3 regions of the Pantoea dispersa genome follow, and region 1 is predicted to be linked to each of the others. Evidence: predicted binding sites of a transcription regulator. Region 1 holds the regulator's gene; each other region holds the start of a gene.
What was found. Region 1 encodes PurR, which represses purine synthesis genes. Its sites were predicted from a motif close to CANGCAAACGTTTGCNTG; they were not measured.

Region 1 (4,158 bases):
AAAGGGTGCAGCGGGCTTTGTGAAACGCTAATATTTGCAGGGTGCTGTTAAAATTTTTGATGGGAAAACTATGTGGTCGGAATATGCACTTGAGGTGGTGGACGCGGTAGCGCGCACCGGCAGTTTTAGCGCGGCGGCGCAGGAGTTGCACCGCGTGCCCTCTGCCATCAGCTATACCGTGCGCCAGCTGGAAGGCTGGCTGGCGGTACCGCTGTTTGAGCGGCAGCATCGCGAAGTGGTGCTGACGGCAGCAGGCGAGCATTTTGTGCGTGAAGGGCGTTCTGTTATCAAAAAAATGCTGGCCACGCGCCGTCAGTGTCAGCAGCTGGCCAACGGCTGGCGCGGTCAGCTCAGTATCGCGGTAGATTGCATCGTCAAACCGCAGCGCACCCGCCAGCTGGTAAAGGATTTTTACCGTCATTTCCCCGATATGGAGCTGATCATCAGCTACGAAGTATTTAACGGCGTGTGGGACGCACTGGCTGATGGTCGTGTCGATGTGGCGATTGGTGCCACCCAGGCTATTCCGGTCGGCGGCCGCTTCGCCTTTCAGGATATGGGCGCGCTCAACTGGCGCTGCGTGGTGAGTCCGCAGCATGCGCTGGCTCACAGTCCGCAGCTGGACGACGAAACCCTGCGCGCCTGGCCGTCGCTGGTGCTGGAAGATACGTCGCGCGCGCTGCCGCGCCGCATGACGTGGACGCTGGATAACCAGCGGCGGCTGGTGGTGCCGGAGTGGGAAACCGGGCTGGATTGCCTGCAGGCCGGATTGTGCGTGGGCATGGTGCCGGGCCACCTGGCGCGCCCGCTGCTGGACAGCGGCGCGCTGGTGGAGCTGGCGTTGCCGCAGCCGTTTCCGGACAGCCCGTGTTGCGTCAGCTGGTCTGAGCAGCGCGCGTCACCGGCGCTGGCGTGGTTGCTGGAATATCTGGGCGATGCGGAGACGCTGAACCACGAGTGGCTCAGCGAGAAGGCGGCTTAACGGCGGTAATCGCGGAACGGGCCATCGGCCACGGAGCGGCGCTCAATCAGCGTGGGCTGCACTTCAATGGTCTGCGGTTCTTCGCGTTTGCTGGTGATGCGGTCCAGCAGCATCTCCAGTGCCTTTTCCCCCAGCTGGGCTTTCGGCTGGTGCACGGTTGTCAGCGCCGGGGTGAAGTAGCGCGCGTTGCGCACATTGTCATAGCCAATTACCGAAATATCCTGCGGCACGCGCAGTCCCATCTCGTCGGCCGCGCAAATCGCGCCCATCGCCATGATATCGCCGCCGCAGAATACCGCCGTCGGGCGCTGTTTCTGGTTCAGGATCTGCTGCATTGCCTGATAACCTGACTCCGGTTCGAAGTCACCCTGCACAATCCACTCGGGACGGACGCTGATGCCCGCTTCCTGCATCGCCTGCAGAAAACCCGCATGACGACCGCCACCGGTGTTGCGCTCCATCTGGCCAGGGATAGCACCGATATCGCGATGGCCGCGCTCAATCAGGTATCGCCCGGCGAGGTAACCGCCGTGGAACGCATTGTCCTGCACGGTATCGGTAAAGTCTCCGCGCGATTCGCCCCAGTCCATGACCACCATCGGGATATTGCGGTTCTCTTCCAGCATCTGCAGCAGATCGTCGGGATATTCGGAGCACATGACCAGCAGGCCATCGACGCGCTTTTGCGCCATCATTGACAAATAGGCACGCTGTTTTTGCAGATCGTTATGCGCGTTGCCGAGAATCAGCGTGTAACCACGCTCAAAGCAGTGATTCTCCACGGCTTCAATAATTTCGGCGAAGTAGGGCGCTTCGCTGGAGGTCGCCAGCAGGCCCAGCGTCTTGGTGTGATTCACCTTTAGGCTGCGGGCCACCGCGCTCGGTGAATAGTGCAGCGCTTTAATCGCTTCCCATACGGCGTTACGCGTCTCTTCCGCGACGAAACGCGTTTTGTTGATGACATGCGAAACCGTGGTGGTTGAGACCCCGGCGCGTTTCGCCACATCTTTAATGGTTGCCATGAAAATGGTACTCCTGGGCTTATCGCAACTTACTGATAAGTATATTGTTAAACGTTTGCGTCTGCTAATGGTTTTGCGCCCTGAATATCAGGGCTAATCTGCTTAATCGGGCAGGGAAACATCCTTCAGCAGGCTGTCAATGCAGCATGCGCTAAATCTGTTGCGCAACGAAAGGCGGCGATTCTAGCAAGCCGGGGCGGATAACACGAGATTTTTGCCCATCACTGTGCGAAAATTATTTAACCATGCAAACTGTGTGACTAAGGAGTTGTGATGAGTACCGATTTAAAACTGGCATTGACCACCACCGCCGCTGCTCTGCTGATGATTATTGCCTTTAGCTTTACCGCCATTCTGCATTAATAAAAAAGCCGGTGCTGCTGAACAGCCACCGGCTTTTTTGTTGCGCAACACTGAGATTAGCGCACGGTTTTCGGCGTCATCATACGGCGTGCGCCAACGTAATGCTTCTGCCAGTAATCCTCGCCCAGCGCGCTAATCTGGATATCCTTCCCGGTGCGCGGAGACTGAATGAATTTACCATTGCCCAGATAAACCCCGACATGGTCGGCGGTGCCGCGGTTGTTGATGCGGAAGAACACCAGATCGCCTTTCTCCAGCATCTCGCGCTTGATCGGCGCGGCGTCGCGCAGGTGATACATCTCATTAGCGGTACGGGGAAATTTAAACTTCACCAGATCTTTGTAGGCGTACCACACTAAACCACTGCAGTCGAAACCGGTGTGCGGTGAGGTGCCTCCCCACTGATACGGTTTACCCAGCTGGCCCATCAGTTTCGTCATCGCGGTTTCACGTGCTTTTTGATAGCGCAGGCGGTGGGCTTTGCTCATTTTAATGCCGCTCAGCTGCTGCACTTCATCATCAACGGCAACGTCACGCGATTTTTTCGCCAGCCGCTGATGACCATATTTTTTCGCACTGAGCTTAAGTGAGGATTTGCGCTGGGTGGTGTGCTGAAGTACCGTTTCGCTTTTCTGCTGTTTTTTCAGCCTGAACTTCTGTACCGACGTCAGGCGTGACTTTTTGCTGGTGGTTTTCACCGGGCGTCGTTTGCGACGCTCATCTTCACGCGCGTTCTTTTTCTCCGCTTTCTGCAAACTGGCATTAACCGGCGCATGCGGAGAAGCCGCCGCCACATTAAAGAACAGTTGGGCAAAAGCCAGTATGAAAAGCGTAATCAGTAAACGCATAGTCCGGTTACAGGTTAAGCCGTCGGCAGGAAGCCAGACCGCGGTAAAGTTAGAAAAATCTGATCGACGATCAGCACCGGGGCAATTCTAATCCACTTTTTTTGCAAAAGGTAAGGTCTTTTTCCATTAATCTGTCACGGTACTGAAAGTGGGGCAAAAATGAGCGATTTCAGCTGTTTAACCCAGCGGAATTATTGCTAATTATTAATTGATTAATGCTTATTGATGATATGAAAATGTTATTCGTGGCGCGCGAACTTAACAAACATGGCGATATGCGCCGGCTAAGGCAAAATCCCGTTTTCAGTCGCGGGGCGAAGTCGCTACAATAAACAAACACGAAGTGAAGGATTAAGGAAGGCAAAAATGAGTACTGTTGAAAAAATTCAGCGCCAGATCGCAGAAAACCCGATCCTGCTGTACATGAAAGGTTCGCCGAAACTGCCAAGCTGCGGTTTCTCTGCGCAGGCGGTACAGGCGCTGTCTGCCTGTGGGGAGCGCTTTGCGTACGTAGACATTCTGCAAAATCCGGATATCCGCGCTGAGTTACCTAAATACGCCAACTGGCCAACTTTCCCGCAGCTGTGGGTGGATGGCGAGCTGGTCGGCGGCTGTGACATCATCGTTGAGATGTTCCAGCGCGGCGAACTGCAACCGCTGATCAAAGAGACCGCTGAGAAGCACAAAGAAGCAGAATAAGAAAAAGGCCGACAGCAGTGTCGGCCTTTTTTTTGGCTGCGGTCTGACGGGCCTCAGGCTGAGGCATCGTCTTCGGCCGGCTCTTCACTCACCGCCAGCGGCCAGCCGCCGAGGCGTTTCCAGCGATTCACCAGTTCGCAAAACAGCGTGGCGGTCTGTTCGGTATCGTACAGTGCCGAGTGCGCCTGAGTGCTGTCAAAATCTATTCCCGCCGCTTTACAGGCCTTCGCCAGCACCGTTTGTC
Region 2 (4,158 bases), 210 kb from region 1:
TTTCTGATGACCTTCAGCCTGCTGCCGGTTGGCATGACCGATTCGCTGCCGTCGCTGTTTTTGCTGATCGCCGTCTTCTATCTCGGATCGATCATCGCTGAACCGGCACGTGAAACCCTGAGTGCCTCCCTGGCCAGCGCCCGGGCACGCGGCAGCTACATGGGGTTCAGCCGGCTCGGCCTGGCGATTGGCGGGCTGATTGGCTACTCCGGTGGCGGCTGGATGTTCGATATGGGCCAGCAGCTGGCCCTGCCGGAGCTGCCGTGGATGCTGCTCAGCACCGTCGGCATGATCACGCTGCTGGCGCTGTGGTGGCAGTTCCAGCCGCGCCAGGTGGCACCGGCGATCTTCAGCAGCTAGTTTGCCGGTTCAGGCGTTCTCTTCCATACTTCCCGCACGTCCGGAAAAAGGGTGACCTCCGTCACCCTGAGAATCACAGGAGAAACGGGATGAAACTTTACATCTACGATCACTGCCCTTTCTGCGTCAAAGCACGCATGATATTTGGCCTGAAAAACCTGCCGGTTGAGCTGATTGTGATGCTCAATGATGAGGAAGCAACGCCGAAAAAGCTGATTGGCCAGAAAATGGCGCCGATTCTGCAAAAAGCCGATGGCAGTGCGATGCCAGAGAGCATGGATATCGTGCGCTTTGTCGATAATCAGGATCGCCAGCCGCTGCTGACCGGCAAGCAAAATCCCGCCATCGCCGACTGGCTGCGACGGGTCAATGGCTACATCAACAAACTACTGCTGCCGCGCATCGCTGAGGCCGCCTTTGCTGAATTTGCCACCCCCGAAGCGCGTGATTACTTCCGCGAAAAGAAACAGGCCAGCCTCGGTGACTTTGCCGAACTGCGTAAGCATGCCCCGGGCTTCATCAAAAATATCAGTGATGATCTGCGCCAGCTGGATAAATTGATCGTCAAACCCAATGCGGTGAACGGCGAGTTGTCTGAGGATGACATTCATCTGTTTCCGCTGCTGCGCTCGCTGACGCTGGTTTCCGGTATCGAATGGCCGAGCCGCGTTGCCGACTACCGCGATAATATGGCGAAACAGACGCAGGTGAATCTGCTGTCGTCGATTGCGGCCTGATGGCGCTGTGATGAGAAGCGCGCGGCTGCGTTTCTCATCTCTCTCCTGGTGACACCTGGCCCTGAATCAGGCAGGCTTAAGGCTGTTTGGCCGTATCAACCAGGAAGAAGAAATGATGAAGAAGGCGTTTCCCGGGCTGTTTGCCCTGTTTTTTGCCGTGCTGCTCAGCGGCTGTAACCAATTGACGCAATACACCATCAGCGAGCAGGAAGTGAATCAGGCGCTGCAAAAGCGCAACAACTACGAGAAAGACATCGGCGTGTCCGGGCTGGTGAATGCCCATATTGTACTGACCGACCTGAGCAGCCAGATTGGCCGTGAAGAACCCGGCAAAGTAACGCTGTCTGGTAAAGCCAACATCAACGTCAGCTCGCTGTTTGGTCCGCAGCAGGCCGAAATGCAGCTGAAGATGAAAGCGCAACCGGTGTATAACGCGCAGCAGGGCGCCATCTATCTGCAGGACCTCGAAATCGTCGACGCGCAGGTGCAACCTGAGAAGATGGCGTCGATCATGAAAACCCTTACGCCGTATCTGAACGAATCCCTCAAGCGCTATTTCAATGAAAAACCCGCCTACGTGCTGAGCGCCGACCGCAGCAAAGGTGAGGCGCTGGCGAAGAAACTGGCTAAAGGGCTGGAAGTGAAGCCTGGCCAGCTGGTGATTCCGTTTACCGATTAACGTTGCAAGCGGCCGTTCTCAGTGGCGGCCCTGTATAGCGTGGCAGGATGCCGGCATTATTCTGCCCGCGCCTGCCGCGCAACCTGCCGCGCCTGCGGTTATTTCTCTGCCGCACTGCAAAATCCCGTGCAAACGGTTGCCCGCCCCCTTATGATTAGTCCCCGGCCTAAACGAGCCATTTCGTTTTCACCTCAGCCGGAGCCTTTTTGAATGACAGCCCAACCCCAGCAAATCACGATTCGCCGCCCTGACGACTGGCACATCCACCTGCGCGATGGCGCGATGCTCAATGCAGTGCTGCCCTATACCAGCGCGGTGAATGGTCGTGCGATTGTCATGCCAAATCTGGTTCCGCCGGTCACCAGCGTTGCGGCTGCCGAAGCGTATCGCGCACGCATCATGGCGGCGCTGCCTGCTGGGCATCACTTCACGCCGCTGATGACCTGTTACCTCACCGATTCGCTCGATGCGGACGAAATCGAACGCGGCTTCCGCAGCGGTATTTTTACGGCGGCAAAACTCTATCCGGCACACGCCACCACCAACTCCAGCCATGGCGTCACCAACATTGCTTCAATTGCCTGCGTGCTGGAGCGCATGCAGGAAATCGGTATGCCGATGCTGGTGCACGGCGAAGTCACCGATGCGCACATTGATATCTTTGATCGTGAAGCGCGCTTCATCGAAACCGTGCTGCAGCCGCTGCGCCAGCAGTTCCCGGGCCTGAAAGTGGTGATGGAACACATCACCACGAAGGAAGCTGCGGAATATGTAGCCGCCGGTAACGAACTGCTTGGCGCGACCATTACGCCACAGCATCTGATGTTCAACCGCAACCACATGCTGGTGGGCGGCGTGCGCCCGCATCTTTACTGTCTGCCCATTCTGAAGCGCAACATTCATCAGGAAGCGCTGCGTAACCTGGTGGCAAGCGGCAACCGGCGTGTCTTCCTGGGCACCGACACGGCACCGCACCTGCGCCACCTGAAAGAAGCCAGCTGCGGCTGTGCCGGTGTATTTAATGCGCCGACGTCGCTGCCCGCTTATCTGACCGTATTTGAAGAGCTTGGCGCACTGGAGCATTTTGAAGCCTTCTGCTCTGAGAACGGCCCCAGTTTCTACGGCCTGCCGCTCAACGACGGTACCCTGACGCTGGTGCGTGAGCCGTGGACGGTGCAGGAGAGCATCACGGTCGCTGACGATACGCTGGTTCCGTTCCTCGCCGGTGAAACCCTTAACTGGCGCATCAAAGAATAATCATCTGCCGCTTGCCTTCGGGAATTTTATACTGTACAAATAACCAGTATATTATCCCGGAGGCGTTTATGCGTGTTGAAATTACAGTAGCAAAGACTCAGCCCCTTCCCGCCGGTGCACTGGATGCACTGAGCGCTGAACTCACTCGCCGTATCTCCCGCGATTTTCCCGACGACAATCATCACGTCAAAGTGCGCTATGCCGGTGGTAACCAGCTCAGCGTGTTTGGCGGCTGTAAAGAATCACGCGACCGCATCAGCGATATTTTGCAGGAAACCTGGGAAAGCGCTGACGACTGGTTTATTACCGATTAACCGCCACTGTGCCGTTTTTGCCGGGCCCGCCGCCCGGCTTTTTTGTTTTTATTTCCCGCTCGCCAGAAAAACCCGCGCCAGCTAGACTCTGATTAAACGATGTCCTATTCTTGCCTCGTCGTGCTTACAGGAGGTGTGTTGCACATGACTACTGAAAAACCAGAAGAGGCGATGACGTTTGGGGAATTACTGGCCTTCATTGCTGAACAGCAACGCCGTTTGACCGTGCTGGAAAATGCCTTTGCTACGCTGACCTTCTGTCTGGACGATCGCGCCAGTCAGCTGCTGGCTCACAATCTGACGCTCGAAGCGCAAAACCAAAATCATGACGCTCAGTTACAGCAGCATTTTGCCCGGCTGGCGGACGAGATCCACCGGCGCAAAGGGCAGCTGCCTGCCGAGTCGCAGGGATAATTTCAGATTTTTACCCTGGCGTTCAGCACGTTAAAGTTTTAATGCTGAGATGCCGATAATCGGTATGACGACATGTTGCGCTGCGACAATAAATACCCAGCTGCGTAAGGCGTTTATTTATTCGTTGAAAACCGGCTTTTGGCTGCTTTTATTTTGCTGTGTTTTTAACCACCACACTTTTTAACTACTGTACTGTTAATTCCATGTTATAATTATCTCGCTAGTGCAAGATACAGACGCATTGAACCTCGAAAGCACTTCGTTTAACGAGTAATAAGGAGGTTATAATGGACAGAAGTAAAGACGTCATCCAGACCCATCCGCTGGTGGGATGGGATATCAGCACCGTTGACAGCTATGACGCCATGATGATCCGCCTGCACTCGCTATCATCGCA
Region 3 (4,158 bases), 1.3 Mb from region 1:
TGCTTTCCTTAGGCGAATCATATTAATCGAAGCGATGTTGCGTCGGAAAGTGTAAAACAAAACGCCGCCCGGCGGGGCTACCCGATGTGCGGCGTGTGCGATAAAGAGAATAATCCGGACTGACGCCCGGATTGCGGTCAGATAGCCCAGCCGCCCGCGTAGAACGCCACCAGCGCCACAGCAATCACCACCGTGCCAGCGTTGAGCTTGCGCCACTCGCCGGCAAACAGACGGCCAATCACCAGCGCGGCAAAGCCGAGCATGATGCCGGTGACGATGTTGCAGGTCAGTACGATGAATACCGCCGTCAGCAGGCCAGACATCGCATCGACGAAATCATTGAAGTCGATTTTGGCCACGTTGCTCAGCATCAGCAGGCCGACATACATCAGCGCGGGTGCGGTGGCATAGGCCGGAACCAGATAAGCCAGCGGCGACATAAACAGAATCAGCAGGAACAACAGACCCACGACAATCGCCGTCAGGCCGGTTTTACCGCCGGCGGCAGTACCCGCAGCGGACTCGATATACACTGCGGCGGGCGAAGCACCCACCAGTCCGGCAAACAGGCTGCTGATAGAGTCGGTGGTCAGCGCGCGACCGCCATTGATAATCTGGCCCTCTTTATCCAGCAGGTTCGCCTGCCCGGCCACCGCACGAATGGTGCCGGTGGCGTCAAACACCGCGGTCATCACCAGCGCCAGCACGCTCGGTAACACCACCGGCTGCAGCGCGCCCATGATATCCAGGCTAAACATTGCCGACTGGCCGCTGGCATCACGCAGGCTTGGCATGGCAAACAGCCCCTGCCACTTTACCGCCGGGTCGAAAATCAGCCCAAGCAGCGAAATCGCAATGATGGTCAGCAGAATGCCGCCCGGTACCCTTCGTTTTTCCAGACCAAAAATCGCCGCCAGCCCGATCAGCGCCATGATCACCGGGAAAGAGGTGAAGTGACCAAGCGCCACCGGCAGGCCTGCCGCCGGGTTTTTTACCACCAGACCAATGCCATCGGCGGCAATCAGCAGCAGAAACAGGCCGATACCGACGCCCGTGCCGTGCGCCACGCCCATCGGCAGGTTACGCAGAATCCACGCGCGAATGCCGGTCACGGAAATTAGCGTGAACAGCAGGCCCATCAGGAAGACCGCGCCCAGCGCCACCGGCACGCTAATGTGCTGGCCCAGTACCAGGCTGAACGCGGTAAAAGCGGTCAGGGAGATGGCACAACCAATCGCCATCGGCAGGTTGGCCCACAGTCCCATGATGAGGGAGCCAAAGCTGGCCACCAGACAGGTGGCGACAAACACCGCCGTCGGTGAGAAGCTCGCTTTACCGAGCATGCCAGGCACCACGATGACCGAATAGACCATCGCTAAAAAGGTGGTGAGGCCAGCCAGCACTTCCTGCCGCACGCTGCTGCCGCGTGCTGAAATGTGGAACCAGGCGTCCAGTTTTCCCCTGGCCGGGCGTGATTCGCCAGACATAGTTATTCCTCTGTGTTTTTTAAGATATAGGTCACCGCGCGGCTCGCGTTTGCGCATCATCCTGGTGAAGATGTCTCAGAGAGAAAAGCAGGCAAACGATTACGTGGCCGCGTATTCCAGGTCAAAAAGGGGTGACGCGGAAAAAAGGCAAACGATTATCTGGCGTTTGGGGTGGCGTTTTCAACTGCTAATCACCTGGCAGGCAGGATAATGCGCAGCTCAGGCGCAATTATGGCTGGCGTTACGCTAGCGGAAGCAGGAAATCATGGAGGAAAAATGCTGGCATTTCAGGTGGTTTGCTGCGGTGCCGCGACAGCGCGTCGCGGCATCCTGTATCGTCGCGTTACCGCTGCGCCTCAGCCGTTATTGAACTGAATCGGGCCGCCCTGCTCCAGCGCGCGCTGCCACGCGGCGCGCTGCTGCATATTCTCCAGCCAGTGCGCCGTGGCGGGCATCTCACCCAGCGCGCCGCGCATCTGTAACGCCAGCAGCGGAAAACTCATCTGCACATCGGCAATACTGAAGCGTGAACCGGCAAAAAAGCGCTGCTGGCTCAGATGCTGTTCAATCACGCGCCCGTGGAGCGCCAGCTGCTTGTTCAGCCACGCTTTCTGAATGCCTTTACTCAGCGCCACGCCGGCCGGGCGCAGCAGCCATGGCACCGGCTTTTTGCCCAGTTGCGCAAACACCAGCTTCATCACCAGCAGCGGCATCAGCGAACCTTCAGCATAGTGCAGCCAGTAACGCGCCTGAATTTGCTCCTCTTCCTCATGCAGCGCCAGCAGATGCTCGCTGTCGTATTTCAGCTGCAGATATTCAAGGATGGCACCCGATTCGGCGATCACCCGATTGCCATCGGTAATCACCGGCGATTTACCCAGCGGATGCACTTTCTTTAATTCGTCCGGCGCCAGCAGGGTATTTTCCCGCTGATAGCGTTTGATTTGATACGGCACCGCCAGCTCTTCCAGCAGCCACAGCACCCGATGAGAACGGGAGTTTTCCAGATGGTGAACGGTAATCATGCGCGATTCCTTGCTGCTAAGGGTTGGCATCTAGTATAGCGGATTAACGTTGCGGCTCGTCCTGTTGCGGATCGAGCAGGACCGCTCCGGAGCCCTGCTGTCCCAGACGGTCACCCGGATTGCGCAGCGGACAGTCGCGCATCGACAGGCAGCCGCAACCAATGCAGCCGTCAAGATCGTTGCGTAGACGCGTCAGGGTTTCGATGCGTTTATCCAGCTCTTCGCGCCAGTGCTGCGTCAGCGCGTCCCACTCCTGCGTCGACATGCGCTTATTCGCCGGCACATGCATCAGGCTGTCGCTGACCGTCGCCAGCGGAATCCCGATGCGCTGGGCAATTTTGATGATTGCCACACGGCGCAGCACATCACGGCTGTAGCGGCGCTGATTACCGCCATTGCGCGTGCTGCTGATCAAGCCTTTGCTTTCATAGAAGTGCAGCGCCGATACCGCCACGCCGCTGCGTTTCGCCACTTCGCCCGGCGTCAGCACCGGTTTCGGGTAATTGCGTTCTTTTTTCATTTAGGGCCTTTACCTCAAGTTAACTTGAGGAATTATACTCGCACCCCAGCAAAACAGCGAATTTCAAACCAGGCGATAACCTTGCAGAAGGAACAGGCTATGATGCAACAGGAAATCATCCATTCACTGACTAACTGGATCGATCAGAATCTGGATAAAACATTGTCGATTGATGAAGTGGCGGCAAAATCGGGTTACTCGAAATGGCACCTGCAGCGTATGTTCCGTACGGTTACGAAACAAACGCTGGGTGGTTATATTCGTGAGCGCCGCCTCACGCTGGCCGCCGAAGCCTTGCGTCAGACGCAGCGTCCGGTATTCGACATTGCGATGCAGTACGGCTACGACTCGCAGCAGACGTTTTCACGCGTGTTCCGCCGTCAGTTCTCGCAAACCCCTACCGCTTACCGTCACAGCATGCGTCGCCAGGCGATGGTGCAGCGTCCGCGTCTGGTCAACTTTGACTGCAGCGAAGGCATGAACAGCTTTGCCCAGCGCACCACCGGCGAGTGCTGCCCGGTACGCTGAAGTCAGTGCGCCCCGCGCGGGCGCGCCTTTCCCCTTCTCTTCACCTTCCTCCAGCCCTTTCTTAGCCTGCCATACCAGGTCTAAATTTTGTTCAAATTTTCAAATCCAGTGATATAATGTGACCCAAGTCACAGATTCAAGCTGTATTAAGACGACAGAAGGGCTTCCCTGACCTCCCTTGTCTGCCGCCAGTGATGTCCGATGAATGTCAGGGATATTACTGATTTCAAGAGGTTTTTCGCCGATGGCTACGTTAACTACCAGTCTGATCGTCATGCGTTGGGAACTGCTCAGCGCGGTAATGATGTTCTTCGCCAGCACCATGAAAATTAAATTGCGTCAGAACAGCCACCACGTGATGGCGCTGATGTGCGGCGGCGTGGGCGTAGCGATGTCATGCTGGTTCGTTACCGGTCTGCTCGGCATTACGCTGAGCATGGAAAACGTGCATAACTTTATGTCCATCACCAAAGAGGCGTTTATTCAGGTGATGAGCCAGACACCAGCCGACTGGCCAATGCCGTAAACGCGGCGCATAAAAAACCCCGCTAAGCGGGGTTTTTTATTTTGCTGTGTGATTTCAAATTTTCTTCAATAC

Region 2: pyrC (dihydroorotase) is a predicted target of PurR. The motif match lies at 1,902-1,919, and genes of this name have one in related genera.
Region 3: K7H94_RS16735 (NCS2 family permease) is a predicted target of PurR. The motif match lies at 1,576-1,593, and genes of this name have one in related genera.

Annotation. Positions count from the first base shown of each region.
Region 1 is NZ_CP082346.1:2,235,078-2,239,235, reverse strand. It holds gene punR (DNA-binding transcriptional activator PunR) at 71-982, shown strand; gene purR (HTH-type transcriptional repressor PurR) at 979-2,004, opposite strand; gene cydH (cytochrome bd-I oxidase subunit CydH) at 2,278-2,367, shown strand; gene K7H94_RS10325 (C40 family peptidase) at 2,424-3,215, opposite strand; gene K7H94_RS10320 (Grx4 family monothiol glutaredoxin) at 3,582-3,914, shown strand; gene rnt (ribonuclease T) at 3,968-4,158, opposite strand, start outside.
Region 2 is NZ_CP082346.1:2,446,226-2,450,383, forward strand. It holds gene mdtH (multidrug efflux MFS transporter MdtH) at 1-360, shown strand, start outside; gene grxB (glutaredoxin 2) at 450-1,097, shown strand; gene K7H94_RS11410 (lipoprotein) at 1,213-1,776, shown strand; gene pyrC (dihydroorotase) at 1,987-3,033, shown strand; gene dinI (DNA damage-inducible protein I) at 3,102-3,347, shown strand; gene K7H94_RS11425 (hypothetical protein) at 3,492-3,761, shown strand; gene bssS (biofilm formation regulator BssS) at 4,049-4,158, shown strand, end outside.
Region 3 is NZ_CP082346.1:3,578,277-3,582,434, forward strand. It holds gene K7H94_RS16730 (Na+/H+ antiporter) at 1-1, opposite strand, end outside; gene K7H94_RS16735 (NCS2 family permease) at 138-1,487, opposite strand; gene K7H94_RS16740 (glutathione S-transferase family protein) at 1,844-2,512, opposite strand; gene soxR (redox-sensitive transcriptional activator SoxR) at 2,556-3,032, opposite strand; gene soxS (superoxide response transcriptional regulator SoxS) at 3,132-3,560, shown strand; gene K7H94_RS16755 (YjcB family protein) at 3,805-4,086, shown strand; gene K7H94_RS16760 (ATP-grasp fold amidoligase family protein) at 4,141-4,158, opposite strand, start outside.